One region of the Aerococcus loyolae genome, then DNA from elsewhere that is predicted to be linked to it. Evidence: predicted binding sites of a transcription regulator. Region 1 holds the regulator's gene; the other holds the start of a gene.
What was found. The regulator Rex, encoded in region 1, represses fermentation and respiration genes when NADH is low (regulators of the CRP and FNR family bind a similar motif). The targets are predictions, from matches to a motif close to TTGTGAANTANTTCACAA.

Region 1 (7,814 bases):
CCCCATTGCCACAGTGTCAGTGGGACCTGACCGGACCCAAACCTTAATCTTAGATAATATTTGGTAAAAACAATAAAGAGAAAAAGTAAGCTCTGACTGAGGAAAATCTCCTTAATCTGAGCTTACTTTTTTAATAAAATAGAGTGTGACAAGCGCGTCAAAGCTGTGCGTTGGAATTTTCTGAATCGGACGTTCGTCCTGTGACTGGAGCACATTTTGTTTAGATAGTTGATATTAAAAACGGCTAGGAACCTTTGTCCCAGCCGCTTTTCAATCTTTATCCTATTCAGTTTTTGGATTAATACATGCCTGGTGCGCCTGCTCCTGCAGCTGCATCATTGCCTGCATTTTCTTCTGGATGGTCAGCAACAACTGCTTCAGTAGTTAAAATCAAACCAGCTACTGAACCTGCATTTTGTAAAGCAGAACGTGAAACCTTGGTTGGGTCAACCACACCATCAGAAATCATGTCTACCCATTCACCGCTAGCAGCGTTGTAACCAACACCTTGGTCTTTATCGTGAATGTGTTCTACAATAACAGATCCTTCTAGACCAGCATTTTCAGCGATTTGACGTAGTGGGGTTTCAAGGGCACGAACCACGATGTCTGCACCAGTTTGTTCGTCACCTTCTAAGGAGTCAACAACTTCTTTCACCTTGTCTTGGATATTCATGAATGCAGTACCACCACCAGCTACGATACCTTCTTCAACCGCAGCACGAGTTGCGTTTAAAGCATCTTCGATACGTAATTTACGTTCTTTTTGTTCAGATTCTGTGGCTGCACCTACACGAACAACGGCAACCCCGCCAGCTAATTTAGCAAGACGTTCTTGTAATTTTTCACGGTCATAGTCAGAAGTAGTTTCTTCAATTTGTTTTCTGATATGAGCCACACGTTGTTCCAATTGTTCCTTGTTACCCTTACCTTCAACAATGGTGGTATCGTCTTTAGTAATGGTTACACGGGCAGCTTGACCTAATTGATCAATGCTGGTGTCTTTCAATTCAAGACCTAAGTCTTCAGTAATGACTGTCCCACCGGTAAGAACAGCTAAGTCTTCTAATTGTTCTTTACGACGGTCACCAAAGCCAGGAGCCTTCACAGCAACGACATTGAATGTCCCACGAATCTTGTTCAAGACTAAAGTAGGAAGTGCTTCACCTTCAACATCGTCGGCCACTAATAATAAGGATTTACCTTGTTGTACGATTTGTTCTAATAATGGAAGGATATCTTGGATATTAGAAATCTTCTTATCAGTGAGGAGGATGTAAGGATCATCGAGAACAGCTTCCATCTTATCATTGTCGGTTACAAAGTATTGGGAGAGGTAACCACGGTCAAATTGCATCCCTTCAACAACGTCTAAGGCAGTGTCCATGGATTGTGATTCTTCAATGGTAATGACACCATCTTGGCCTACTTTTTCCATAGCGTCAGCAATTAATTGACCGACTTCTTGGTCGCCAGAAGAAATTGCCGCAACGTTGGCAATGGATTCTTTAGCATTCACTGGAACAGAAATCTCTTTCAAAGCTTCTACTGCCTTACGGATAGCTTGATCCATTCCACGACGAATGCCCACAGGATTTGCCCCTGCTGTCACGTTTTTGAAACCTTCATGGACGAGGGCTTGAGTTAAGATGGTAGCGGTAGTTGTCCCGTCACCAGCAACATCATTGGTCTTAGAAGCCACTTCAGAAACTAATTTAGCTCCCATATTTTCAAAGTGATCTTCTAATTCAACGTCTTTAGCAATAGTCACCCCGTCATTGGTGATTAATGGAGAACCATAGCTACGTTCTAGGACAACATTACGTCCCTTAGGCCCTAAGGTCACTTTCACGGTATTGGCTAATTTATCAATACCTTCTACTAAAGATTGTCTTGCATCACTTGAATATTTAATATCTTTGGCCATTCTATCTATCTCCTATTCTAAATCTAAGCATGATCGAGAATTCAATTATTTTTTATGTTGATTGTCGAAGTTCAATCAATGATTATTCAACTACAGCAGTTAGATCTTTTTCTTTAATAATGAGGTAATCTTCCCCTTCATAGCGGATTTCGCTTACTGCATATTTTTCAAAAATCACTTGGTCGCCCACTTTAACTTGAGGGGTGTAGTCATCAGTAGCATCAGCAACGGCTACCACTTGACCTACTTGAGGTTTTTCTTTAGCAGCAGATGGTAAAACGATGCCAGAAGCAGTTTTTTCTTCCTCTTCTTGGACTTGAATAATCACACGTTCATTTAACGGCTTTAACATTTAAAATATCCCTCCAAATTTCACATACTAATTAATAACACTTTTAATGATTTGTTAGCACTCATCATCTCCGACTGCTAACTTACAATATTTATAGTAAAACATTTCCAGATATAAATCAAGTAATTCGTTGACTTTTTTTGACCTTTTTTCTTTTTATCACTTTAAAAGTATAAAATATTATTTATAAATCATTTTTACTTGCAAATAACGAAGGCTGGACAAGATTAAAATGTTGACTCTTTAATTTTTTACTAATGATAAGTATTGTCTTAATATCTTTTTATTTGATAAATAGCTCTGAGCAGTAGTGGCGCTTGAATTGGGTCGTTAGCCATGAATAAGCAAGCATCAGGGTGTGAGGGCTAGCACTTAGCTTTCGTTCACTGGAGCAAGTCGCCAAAGCAGTCTGCAAGACTGCAGTGGGAACTTGTGAAGTGACACGAAAGCTGCTAGAACGAACCCGACTCGATGTGAATTATGGCTAGTAGGCGTTAGCCATACTAGCCAAAACCTGCTCCAAAAGTCAGCTCTGACTCCACTTCACAAAGGCTGGCCGAGCCTCTAACAAGGCTCTTCCATCCTTTGCTCCAGTGATTCAGAGCTTAACGACTTTTGTCGCATTCTCACTTTGAAGCTCGCTAGGCGAGAGACCTTGGCTCGAGCCGGTGCTGCTTTAGCCGTTGGAGCCTCCGCGACTTACGAATAAAGTACAAAACGGCCTTAGCCGTTTTTGACCCTTTATACTTTAACGACCAAAATTTAAAAGCAGAACGAATGCATATCATTAGCATTCATATAAAAAAACAAGATCTTCTATAAAAATTAATGACATAAAAAAAGCCCTCCATTAAGAGGGCTTTACTAAGCGACTAACATAAGTTAGGCCTGATCATTCTGTCAGGCTCCTGCTAACTTCTGCTAGTTCTACTAATTTTTCTTTTTATTGTTGCCATTTCGGTTACCAATATAGTAAATCAATGTTTGCAGCTCATTGGCTAAATCCACGTTTTGAACATGAATATCTTCAGGGACATCTAAAACCACCGGAGTAAAGTTCAAGATGCCTTGAATACCGGCTTCTCCTAATTCACTCACAGTATCTTGGGCAACCTTTTCCGGAACGGTCATAATGGCAATCAGAATTTCCATTTCTTGAATCCGTTCCTTTAATTCACTCATGGGGTAAACCGGTACCCCACTATGGACGGTTCCTACAATCTCAGGATTAATATCAAAGGCCGCCCCAATCCGGATATTATTGGTCCGTTTAAAGTTATAATTTAATAAGGCGTTCCCTAAATTACCGACTCCGATTAAAGCAACCGTGGTGAGGCGGTCTTGGTAGAGTTGGCGACTAAAGAAGTCTAAGAGAGCTTCAACATCATAGCCATAACCACGCTTCCCTAGGGCACCAAAATGTGAGAAATCCCGGCGAATAGTGGCGCTGTCCACTTTGATCGCCTCACTGAGTTCACTGGAAGAAATCCGTGTCTTACCCATATTCTTAAAATTATGCAAGTAACGGTAATAAAGCGGTAACCGCCTAGCCGTTGCACGTGGAATTTCCTTCATGTTTCCACTCCTTTTCACAAGATATCAAATACATTTTATCACCTAAATCATAAAATGGAAAGAACTTTGTGAAAAATCACATAAATCTTTTTGGCTAATTTTCATTATTTTTAAAACTTTGTGAATAATCCCGCCCCTTTCTAAGGGAAAGTTCACAAAGTCAAAAAATATCTGCCGATAAAATATGATACACTAGTGAAGACAATAATAAACGATTTAGGAGGAAAGGATCCAATGATTGTATTACAAGGATCAAAACTCATGCGACGTTTTGGCTCCGATATTCTTTTCCAAGATGTTCAAATGACCATCCAAGATAATAGTCGCACCGCCCTAGTCGGCCGAAACGGTACCGGCAAATCCACCCTACTCAAAATCTTAGCCGGCATTGAAGAACCTGACCAAGGACAAGTGACTCGGGCTAAGGGCAAGACCATTGCCTACATGGACCAACATGCCGCCATTGAAAACAGTCAACGGACGATTTATGAAGAAATGCGGTCGGTTTTTAAAGAATCCATCGCCCTCATCCATAATGCTGAACAAGCCGCCCAAGACTTGGCCGATGCCCAGGATGAAGCATCCTATCAAGAGGCCCTCAAACGCTATGATCAATTACAAGAAGAAGTCAACCAAAGCAATGCCTACGGTTATGATTCTGAAATTCGCATGGTCCTCCACGGCTTTCAATTCCCCGAGTCAGATTACGACAAACCCATTAATCAGTTATCTGGTGGTCAACGGACCCGGTTAGCCCTGGCCAAGGTCCTCCTCGAAAAGCGCGATATTCTCATACTCGACGAACCGACCAACCACTTAGACATCGAAACCCTGACCTGGCTAGAAGATTACCTGCCTTCTTATCCTGGCGCCCTGTTGATCGTTAGCCACGACCGTTATTTCTTAGACCATGTCACTAATGAAACCTATGAAATGACCGGGCATAGTATGGAATATTATAAAGGCAATTATTCCTTCTACCTCAAAGAAAAGGCCGTCCGCCTAGAAAGCTGGCAAAAGGCCTATGATAAACAACAAAAGAAAATTGCCAAGTTAGAAGACTATGTGGCTCGTAACCTCGTCCGAGCTTCGACAACGAAAATGGCCCAAAGTCGTCGTAAACAACTCGAAAAAATGCCCAAAATCGAAAAGCCTAAGCAGGACGAAAAAAGTCCCCACATTCAATTTTTGACTGACAAGGCTAGCGGCAATGTGGTCCTTACTGCCGACCACTTAGGCATCGGTTATGATGATCACTTACTCTCCTATCCGATTGAGATAGATATTAGAAAGCAACAAGCTATCGCAGTGGTAGGGCCCAACGGCGTAGGCAAATCCACTCTCTTAAAAACCATTATCCAAGAAATTCCCGCCATCAAGGGGGAAATCCACTATGGGGCTAATGTGACTATTGGCTACTATGACCAAGAATTAGCCAAACTCCACAGCAATAAGGATGTCCTCCACGAACTCTGGGATGACCATCCGACCATTAACGAGGAAAACATCCGTACCATCCTGGGTTCCTTCCTCTTCTCCGGACAAGACGTGGAAAAATCTGTCGCTATGCTGAGTGGGGGCGAGAAGGCCCGACTTGCCCTAGCCAAACTTTCCTTTAACCATGATAATTTCTTGGTACTGGACGAACCAACCAACCACTTGGATATCGATTCTAAGGAAATTTTAGAGAATGCCCTGATTGCCTACGATGGGACCCTACTCTTCGTCAGTCATGACCGCTACTTTATTAATCGGATTGCCACCCAAGTGCTTGAAATCAGTCCGGAGGGTTCCACTCTCTACCTGGGCGATTACGATTACTACCTCAATAAAAAGGCCGAGCAGGAAGCGCGGTTAGCTGAAGAAAACAAAGAAAATCAGTCCAGTCTTACTGAAGAAAAACAAGCCCCCAGCCAGTCAGCTAAAGCCTATCAAAATCGTAAGGAACGCCAAAAAGAAGAAAGAAAACTCCAACGGCAAAGCGAAAAAATCGAAGCAAGTATTGAAGACTTAGATGAAGAAATAGCAGAGATCCAGGAAAAAATGACTGATCCTGACATTTTACAAAATTACTATGAATTAAATCAACTCGACCAATCTCTTAAAGACAAACAAGCCCAACAAGAAGCCCTCTTTAAGGAATGGGAAACCGTCCAAAGTCGCTTAGAAGACTTTGACCAATAAAGATAAAAAGGTACGCCTACACCAGGACTCAAGATCAAGTCCTCCTGTAAGCATACCTTTTCTTTTTTAGGCTTCAAGCCATTCGGTATGAATGACCTCAATGGGATACCAGGCTTCAATTTTATCGAGATAGTTCAGCAAGCGCTGCCGGCTCTTGCTGTATGAATTAGAGACTAGGCCAAAAGCAACCACCGCTTGGTTGACTAAGTCTAAGTCAGTAATTTCAGCAGCAGTCATCTTTTCACGTTGTTGGGCCCGCTCCACCATACTTTTGACGATCCGGCGCTTATCCTTTAGCGTATAGGCCTGATCAATAATAAAAGTGACTTCTAAACCAATTAAGACCATCTTTCCTCATAAGCTTTCCTAAAAAATCAATTGAAGGAGACTTAAAGGCAACTAATTTTCATCACCTAAGTCTAAACCAGGATTAGCATCCAAATCCAAGCCAACAAAGTCGCCCTTTTGGTATTGCGGATAGGCAGCCGCTGCAATCATGGCACCATTATCCCCACATAAACTTAGTGGTGGGTAGGAGAGGCGCACTTCAGGATGTTCTTTAGCTAGATGACTTTCTAGTTCCTGTCTAAGTGAAGAATTCGCGGCCACACCTCCGGCAACCACTAATTGTTTGACCGGGTAAGCAGCGATGGCCCGCATGGTTTTGCTCACTAGAACCTCAACAGCCGCAGCTTGGAAGCTGGCTGCCACATCATTGGGATTTAATTTTTCTCCTTTTTGTTCCGCATTATGGGCATGGTTAATAACCGCTGATTTCAGTCCACTATACGAAAAGTCAAAATTATCCTCATTGATCATGGGGCGGGGGTAGTCATAAATAGCTTGACCCTCTTGGGCCATTTCGTCCATGCGTTTGCCCCCAGGATAAGGAAGCCCTAAAATACGGCCGACCTTATCATAGGCTTCCCCCACAGCGTCATCACGGGTATCGCCGATTTTTTGATAGTGGCCGTCTTCTTTCATATAGACCAGTTCAGTATGTCCCCCACTAACCACTAAGGCTAATAAAGGGAAAACCATTTGATCAGAAATATTATTGGCGTAGATATGACCTGCCATATGGTTGACTCCGATTAAGGGTTTGTCATGGGCAAAGGCCAGGGTTTTAGCGGCAGTGATACCAATAAGTAAAGAGCCCACTAAGCCAGGCCCCTTGGTAACCGCCACAGCATCAATCTCTGGCCAGGTCACATCTGCTTCCTTCATGGCGTAATCAATCACCTGAGTAATTTGCTCGACATGGTGGCGGCTAGCGATCTCTGGGACTACCCCGCCAAAACGCATATGACTTTTTATTTGTGTGGCAACGACATTACACTTCATCTCTTTGCCATCAATAACTATTGCTGCACCGGTTTCGTCACAGCTTGATTCGATTCCCAATATTGTTGTCACTGGTCGATCTCTCCCATAAATAAACTTTTGCATCTTCATGATTATCTTGATAATAGTTTTTGCGTTGGTCAATACACTTAAAACGCTGACTCTCATACAAGGCCTGGGCAGGGATATTGTGGGCGCGGACTTCTAAGAAACAGCGGGCTAAGCCTTGTTCTTCTAAGTGAGTCAGGGCCTGAGCCAAAAGCAAGGCCCCCAAACCCTGGCGCCGTCTTTGCGACTTAACTGCAAAATGCAGTAATTCCCCTTCATCAGCCAATAATTGAAAAGTGGCTGCCGCTAGGACCGCTTGCTTTTCATCTAGCAAGAGGAATAAATAGAGACGCGGACTGGCTAAGCCCCGTTCCAACCAATCCC
Region 2 (7,814 bases), 160 kb from region 1:
ACGACTGAAGCACACGCAGCTGAATGGCAAGCACGTTCAGTTGAAGAAATCAAAGCTGACTTCCAAAAATTAGATGACAACGAAAAAGTTTATGTCATTAAATCTGGTGACACCTTAAACGCTATTGCTCAAGCAGCAGACGTGAACACCAAAGAATTAGCTGAAATCAACAACATCGAAAATGCTAACTTAATCTTCCCAGGAACTAAATTAACTTTCAAATCTGACCAATCAGGTAAGGTTAATGAAGTTGAAGTAGAAAAACAAGGTCAAGCAGCTCAAGTTTACACCGTTGATGAAACTGCTGGTCAAACTTACCAAGCACCTGCAACTGTTCAAGCTGCACCAGCTGCTGCTCCAGCACCTGCGCCTGCACCAGCTCCAGCACAAAGCGCTTACACTGGTTCTTCTTCATCCGCTAAAGAAATCATTGCTCAACGTGAATCTGGTGGTTCATACTCAGCAACTAACGGTCAATACATCGGACGTTACCAATTAAGCGCTTCTTACTTAAATGGTGACTACTCCCCAGCTAACCAAGAACGTGTGGCTGACCAATACGTAGCCGGTCGTTACGGTTCATGGGACAACGCTTTAGCATTCTGGAACGCTAACGGTTGGTACTAAGATAAAAAATTGAGAGTGTGACAAGCGCGTCAAAGAGCAATACCGCTGGAAGAAAAAGGCGTCTAAATTTTCAAAAAGGATGAGAGGACGCCGTCAAAGACTTGAATCGCTGGAAGAAAATACCATAAGCACAGAAAACTGTGCGTTGGAATTTTCTGAAGTGACTTCAAGGCTGGCGTACGAACTCAACTAGAGAATTTAGCGCCTTTTTCTGAAGCGGACGCTTGCTCTGCGCTTGGAACAGGTTTGAATAGAGTGCGACAAGCGCAAAAAGAGGGGAGACCATTGGAAGAAGTACGTAGTAAATCCTCAAAGAGGATTTGCAAGGACTTCTGAAATGGAGCTCACCTCGCGCTTGGAGCAGGTTTAAAAAGAGTGTGACAAAAGTCAAAAAACCTGAGACTTTTGTCACAGGCTCCTCAATCAACTCCGGCTCACTGGGCTGGAGTTTTTTAGGTTCTATAATATTTGGTGTTGATGGGAGCCAACGGCTCTTCATTGGCACCATTTTTTTATACACAAAAAGCCATGGAAAGCCTATACTGAAAATACAAACAAACACACAGAAAGGCGGATTCCATGACTCAATCCCATTGTATACAAAATCTCTTTAATATAAAAGATGAAAATATTGAAATTGAAGATAAAGTAGTGGAGGAAAAGAAAGGCAATATCGTTCATAAGGTTATTTTTGGGAACTTAACTAACCAACCTTCTCACTGTTCCCATTGCGGCCATATCAACGAATCACAAGCTGATATCGTTAAAAATGGTTCTTATTCAAGCGATATCTTACTAACAACCATTAATGATGGGCAACCCGTTACTTTGCGTCTTAAAAAGCAACGTTTCTTTTGTAAACACTGCCAAAGGACTTTTAATGCTAAAACTCCCATAGTCACTGCTAATTGTTATATTTCTAACACGCTAAAAAATGCAATCACTTTTGCTCTCAGTGAGACGATAGCGATGACTCTTATTGGTAAACAACACAATGTTTCCGTATCGACGGTGATTCGACTTCTAGAAGAAAGAGGAAAAGCATTACTTCCTAAATTTAATTATTTGCCCCAGTACCTTTCTTTTGATGAATTTAAATCAGTGAAAAATGTCAGTGGTGCGATGAGCTTTATTTTTATTGATCCAGTGAACCATCGGTTAATTGATATTGTTGAAAATCGACAAAAGAGCGAATTAATCCACTACTTTATGCGTTTTTCTTACCAAAGTCGTCAAGCCGTCAAAATCGTTACAATTGATATGTATAGCCCGTATATCGAAGTCATCCGCGCTTGTTTTCCCAATGCAAAAATTCTATTTGACCGTTTTCATGTCATTCAACATCTCAATTTGGCCATCAATTCCGTACGTATTCAGCTAATGAATCAGATTCGCTATCAATCACCACGTGATTATCGCAAATTAAAGCAGCTATGGAAGTTGCCTTTAAAAAATGAATGGGAACTTGACTTTAAAAACTTATATACTCATCGACTTTTTGACGGTCTCGTTTCAGAACAGATGATTGTTGATTACCTCACCAATTTATCTCCCGAATTATCGCGCACCTATACTTACGTTAATCGCCTAAAATATAGTATTTATACCCATGATATTCAGTCCTTTAGAGACTTGCTTATTGAAGTCAAGAAATACACATTTCCACGTAGAGTACGAACCATTTTTCAAACGTTAGAAAGATATCAAGAAGGTATTTGTACAGCTTTAACGTATACTTTATCTAACGGTCCAATAGAAGGAATGAACAATAAAACGAAACTGATTAAGCGCACAGGATATGGGTATCGTCGTTTTGATCATTTAAGAATACGTATAATAATGGCCTCTCGATTGGTATGTAATGATTTTCAACCTCGGCCTCTCACTTTTTCAGAAGCAGCATAGTCTTTGTGATACTTATTCATTATTTATGATATTGCTTTCTTACTCTTTATTTTCGCCTATGGCGAAAAAACAAGAAATAAGAGGTCTTTTAATCGTCCCCATTTTTCTTTGATCGGCAAATATTAAAAAATGTCATACCAGTTCTGATATGACATTAATTATATAAATTCTCATCAACACGATTTGACAAAGAACCGTTTTTTATTTCTCCCAGCTTTCAAAGGGGGGCATAAGCGCTCGGCCTTGAATAGGTAAGCGGTTTCTGCTATAGTTAGAAAGTACTCACAAGAGGTGCTTTTGCTGAGATAGGTGGAAACCTGGACTCTTTGAACCTGAGAAAGTTAAAACTTGCGTAGGGATGTGAGAATTCAAATATCGTTATAAGGCACAGCCAAGCTTTGGCTAAACCCTAACGATAAGAAGTCCTGCAAAGTGCACTCAGTGGAGTATACTTTGCAGGGCTTTTTTTCTGTCTAGAAGTAAAAGACCTGCAGGTAAAATATGCAGTCTAAACAGAATAAGAGAGATGAGTAAATGTCTAAAAAAACAAGCATTCCCTTTGCGAAATATAGTCAGCAGGTCAAGGCCAAGGCCCCGCTGATCCAAGTCTTAAATAATTATGTCACCATCCATGATGTGGCCAATGTGATTTTGGCCAGTGGCGGGCGTCCCGTGATGACCGATAAATTACCTAATAGCCAGGATGTGGTCAAGTCGGCTGACCTTTTGCTCCTAAATGCTGCTAGCCCCAGACCTAATCAGGAATTGTTGGACCTCGCCACCACAGCAAAAAATGACCACCATCCCGTGGTCTTAGACCCAGTGGGGGTTTCAGCTATGCCGTCTAAATTAAAGCTCTGTCAGGATCTGATTGACCGGGGTCTAGTGACGGCGGTGAAGGGGAATGCTTCGGAAATTCGTAGCCTCCTCTTTGAAAAAAGCCAAGGATCTGGGGTCGACCTGGGTCCTGGAGACGAGGTGACCTTAGCTAATTTGGCTGATTTTGCTCCGGACTTTAAAGCTTATGCCCAAGAAAAAGAGATTATCCTAGCCATGTCAGGTCCGATTGACTTAGTGACTGACGGCGAACGGCTGGCAATCATTAAAAATGGTCACCCCTGGATGGCCTCCTATACGGGATCAGGTTGCCAGTTAAGCGGCGTCCTAGCTAGCTTTTTAGCCGGTAATCCGGATGAGGATCCTTTTTACCTAGCTACAGCAGCCATGATTAGCTATGGGGTGGCGGGAGAAATCGCTGCTCAAGTGCTCCAGCCCTATGAGGGTAATGCCACTTATTCCAACCGGGTGATTGACCAGGTCTCCTTATTAGAGGCCAAAGAATTAGAAAGGAGAGCCAAGTATGACATTCAATAAAAATGATTTATTGGTCTATGCTATTACGCCCGACCGCTTTGACCATGACGACTTAATCCAGCAAGTCAAGGAGGTCTTAATGGGCGGGGCCACGATCTTACAGTTACGTTTGAAGGACCATCCCTTTAAAGACCAGGAAGAAAAGCTGGAATTGACTAAAAGAATTAAAGGTCTCTGCCAAGAAGCAGGTGTGCCTTTTATTATCGACGATGACTATGAGCTGGCCCTGGCTGTGGACGCTGACGGTCTCCATGTGGGAGAAGAGGACCTGCCAGTCGACCAGGCTAGAGAACTGCTCGGCCCGGATAAAATTATCGGGGCTTCGGCTAAGAGTCTGGACACCGCTCTAAAAGCCCAAGCAGCTGGTGCAGACTATTTGGGAGTTGGTGCCCTCTATCCGACTCAATCTAAGGCCAATGCCCAAGGGACCGGTCTGACCACCTTGAGAGCGATTGCCCAAGGGGTCAATATTCCTATCGTCGGCATAGGTGGGATTAACTTAGATAATATGGCCAATTTACGTGACCAGGGTCTGGCTGGGGTGGCCCTAATTTCCGCCCTATTTAAAGCGGATGATCCCTACCAAGCGACTCAAGATATCCGTAAAGCTGCTGAAAAGCTTTTTAAACTCCAAGCCGTCTTGACCATTGCTGGTTCAGACTCCAGTGGGGGAGCTGGTATTCAAGCGGACCTCAAGACCATGCAGGCCAATGGAGTCTTTGGTATGAGTGCCATTACTTCAGTGACCGCCCAAAATACTAGGGGTGTGACCGGAGTCTATGACCTCAGTCCCGAGGCCTTGGCTAGCCAACTCCAAGCGGTTTTTGAGGATATTCCTCCGGCTAGCGTCAAGATTGGCATGGTTTCCCAAGTGAAATTAGTGGAGGAAATCGCCAAAGCCCTTAAAAACTACCAGGCTAAAAATGTTGTGGTAGACCCGGTCATGGTCGCAACGAGCGGGTCCAACTTGATCCAAGACCAAGCCGTCCAAGTCTTAGCTGACCAGGTCTTCCCGCTGGCTTGCTTAATTACCCCTAATATTCCTGAAAGCCAGGTCTTAGCGGGACAAGACATCCATTCGGCAGCGGATATGGAAGCAGCCGCTAAGAAAATCAGCCAGACCTACCGGGTCGCGGTCCTCTGTAAGGGTGGCCATCGGGTTAATGATGCTAACGATGTCCTGGTTACCCCTAAAGGAGAGGTTCACTGGTTTAAGGGTGAGCGGGTTGATAATCCCAATACCCATGGCACCGGCTGTACCCTATCCAGTGCCATTGCCAGCAACCTAGCCAAGGGTGATGACTTAGTTACTGCCATTGCCCGGGCTAAGACCTATCTCAGCCATGCTCTTAAAGATCAATTAGACCTAGGTCAGGGGAGTGGCCCCTTGAACCATGGTTTTGGCCTCTTGACTTATTACCCCAGTGGCGATTAATTGCCTTAACTTCCCTTAGCAATTAGTTTTTAGTCTTTCAACCCTTCCACGAGGCTAGGCCTGCTAGGGGAAAAGTATCTGTACACCGATAAGGGTCATGATAGCTTGTCATGGCCTTTTTCCTATATTTTGGAAAAGCGGCTAAGTGTTTTTATAAAAGAGCATATTTTTCTAATATTGTGAAAATAAACACATATTTTCTCTTTTTAATTAAAATATAAAAATATTATTTAAAAAGTTGTAAGCGATTACAAGGTTAAATTACTAATGTTTCAGTAATTGTAAGCGGTTATTGGTAAAAAGAAAAACAAAAAATAACTTGCTTTTTATTTGTGAATAATTTAACATAATAGCCATAAAGATGAAAGTCATTAAAAATCAAAGGAAAGGTTAGGAAGAACAATGGCTAAAGGAAAAGAACAAAAAGTAGATATTCCACAATTTATCGATGAGACAGTAGCTAAGGCTAAACAGGCCTTAGAGGATTTTATGGCCTTAGACCAAGAACAAATCGACCATATTGTCACCAAGGCATCGATTGCTGCCTTAGACCAACATGGGGTCTTAGCTAAACATGCCGTTGAAGATACGGGACGGGGTGTGTTTGAAGATAAGGCCACCAAGAACTTATTTGCCTGTGAACATGTTACCAACCACATGCGCCACTTGAAAACAGTAGGTATTATTGATCGTGATGAGGCCAAGGGATTGACCTATATTGCTGAACCGGTCGGGGTAATTTGTGGGATTGTCCCTACTACCAACCCAACATCGACAGCAATCTTTAAGTCCTTGATTTCCTTGAAGACCCGTAACCCGATTGTCTTCTCTTTCCACCCTCAAGCGCTGGAATCTTCTATCCATGCGGCTAAAGTGGTGCGGGACGCAGCGATTGCGGCAGGGGCACCTGAAAACTGTATCCAATGGATCGATCCAAAACATGCTTCCATGGAAGCTACCAATTTACTGATGAATCACCCTGATGTCGCAACGATTTTAGCCACTGGGGGATCTGCCATGGTTAAGGCCGCTTATTCTTGTGGGAAACCTGCTTTGGGTGTGGGACCAGGGAATGTGCCTGCCTATGTTGAAAAAACGGCCAACCTCAAGCAAGCTGTTAATGACATTGTCATGAGTAAGGCCTTCGATAATGGGATGGTCTGTGCTTCAGAACAAGCTGCCATTGTTGACCAAGACATTTACCCCGCCTTCATTAAAGAAATGAAGTCCTACCATGTTTACTTTGTCAACCAAAAGGAAAAAGCTCTCTTAGAAGAATTCTGCTTTGGAGCTAAAGCCAATAGTGAAGCGGTTGACCAAGCCAAACTCAATGCCGATATTGTTGGGAAATCAGCGGTTTGGATTGCTAAAGAAGCCGGCTTTGAAGTTCCTGAAGAAACCGTCATCCTAGCAGCAGAGGTTCCTGAAGTGGGACCTGCCCAACCTCTTACCCGAGAAAAATTATCCCCAGTTCTTGCCATCTTAAAGGCTGAGACGACTGAGGATGGGATGGCTAAGGCCGAAGCCATGGTTGAATTTAATGGTCTAGGTCACTCCGCCGCCATCCATACCAATAACCATGACTTAGAAATCGAATACGCCAAACGGGTGAAAGTGGCCCGGGTGATTGTCAATGCGCCTTCAACCTTTGGGGGGATTGGGGATGTTTATAACTACTTTATTCCTTCCTTAACCCTAGGCTGTGGGTCTTATGGACATAACTCCGTAGCTGGTAACGTGGGACCTTTAGATTTGATTAATATTAAACGAGTAGGGGAGCGGCAAAATAACATGCAATGGTTTAAAGTCCCTCGGGTTTACTTCGAAAAGAATTCCATTAAATACTTACAAGAATTAGACCATGTGGAAAGGGTATCGATTATTTCTGATAAAGGCATCGCCAAACTCGGCTTTGTCCAAAAAGTCATTGACCAACTCCAACAACGGCAAAATAAGGTGGTCTATGATGTCTTTGACAACATTGAACCTGACCCAGATATTTCCACGGTTCAAGCGGGTGCTGACGCCATTCGTGCCTTCCAACCTGATACCATTATTGCTATTGGTGGGGGATCGGTTATGGACTCCGCTAAGATCATGTGGCTCTTCTATGAACGTCCTGACGTTGACTTCCGTGACCTGGTTCAAAAATTCATGGACATTAGAAAACGGGCCTTCCGTTTCCCAGCCCTCGGTGACAAAGCCCAATTAGTGGCTATTCCAACCACCTCAGGGACAGGTTCTGAAGTAACGCCTTTTGCGGTCATCTCAGACAAGAAGAACAATAAGAAGTACCCGCTTGCTGACTACGCCCTCTTACCTAAGGTGGCTATCGTGGATTCCAGCTTTGTCGAAAAGGTACCTAGTCGGGTAACTGCTGCTACCGGGATGGACGTCTTAACCCATGCCATCGAAGCCTATGTCTCCATCTTTGCTTCGGACTATACCGATGGACTTGCCCTTCAAGTCATTA

Region 2: the regulator Rex is predicted to act here: its motif matches at 5,672-5,689, upstream of adhE (bifunctional acetaldehyde-CoA/alcohol dehydrogenase).

The regions. Positions count from the first base shown of each region.
Region 1 covers NZ_CP126958.1:223,064-230,877, reverse strand. Annotated here, with positions in the region: gene CJ190_RS01055 (adenylosuccinate synthase) at 1-67, shown strand, start outside; gene groL (chaperonin GroEL) at 299-1,927, opposite strand; gene CJ190_RS01045 (co-chaperone GroES) at 2,010-2,279, opposite strand; gene CJ190_RS01040 (redox-sensing transcriptional repressor Rex) at 3,210-3,854, opposite strand; gene CJ190_RS01035 (ABC-F family ATP-binding cassette domain-containing protein) at 4,089-6,038, shown strand; gene CJ190_RS01030 (DUF503 domain-containing protein) at 6,105-6,386, opposite strand; gene tsaD (tRNA (adenosine(37)-N6)-threonylcarbamoyltransferase complex transferase subunit TsaD) at 6,438-7,454, opposite strand; gene rimI (ribosomal protein S18-alanine N-acetyltransferase) at 7,420-7,814, opposite strand, start outside.
Region 2 covers NZ_CP126958.1:65,740-73,553, forward strand. Annotated here, with positions in the region: gene apf (aggregation-promoting factor) at 1-627, shown strand, start outside; gene CJ190_RS00320 (ISL3 family transposase) at 1,207-2,532, shown strand; TPP riboswitch at 2,810-2,908, shown strand; gene CJ190_RS00325 (hydroxyethylthiazole kinase) at 3,067-3,906, shown strand; gene thiD (bifunctional hydroxymethylpyrimidine kinase/phosphomethylpyrimidine kinase) at 3,893-5,341, shown strand; gene adhE (bifunctional acetaldehyde-CoA/alcohol dehydrogenase) at 5,744-7,814, shown strand, end outside.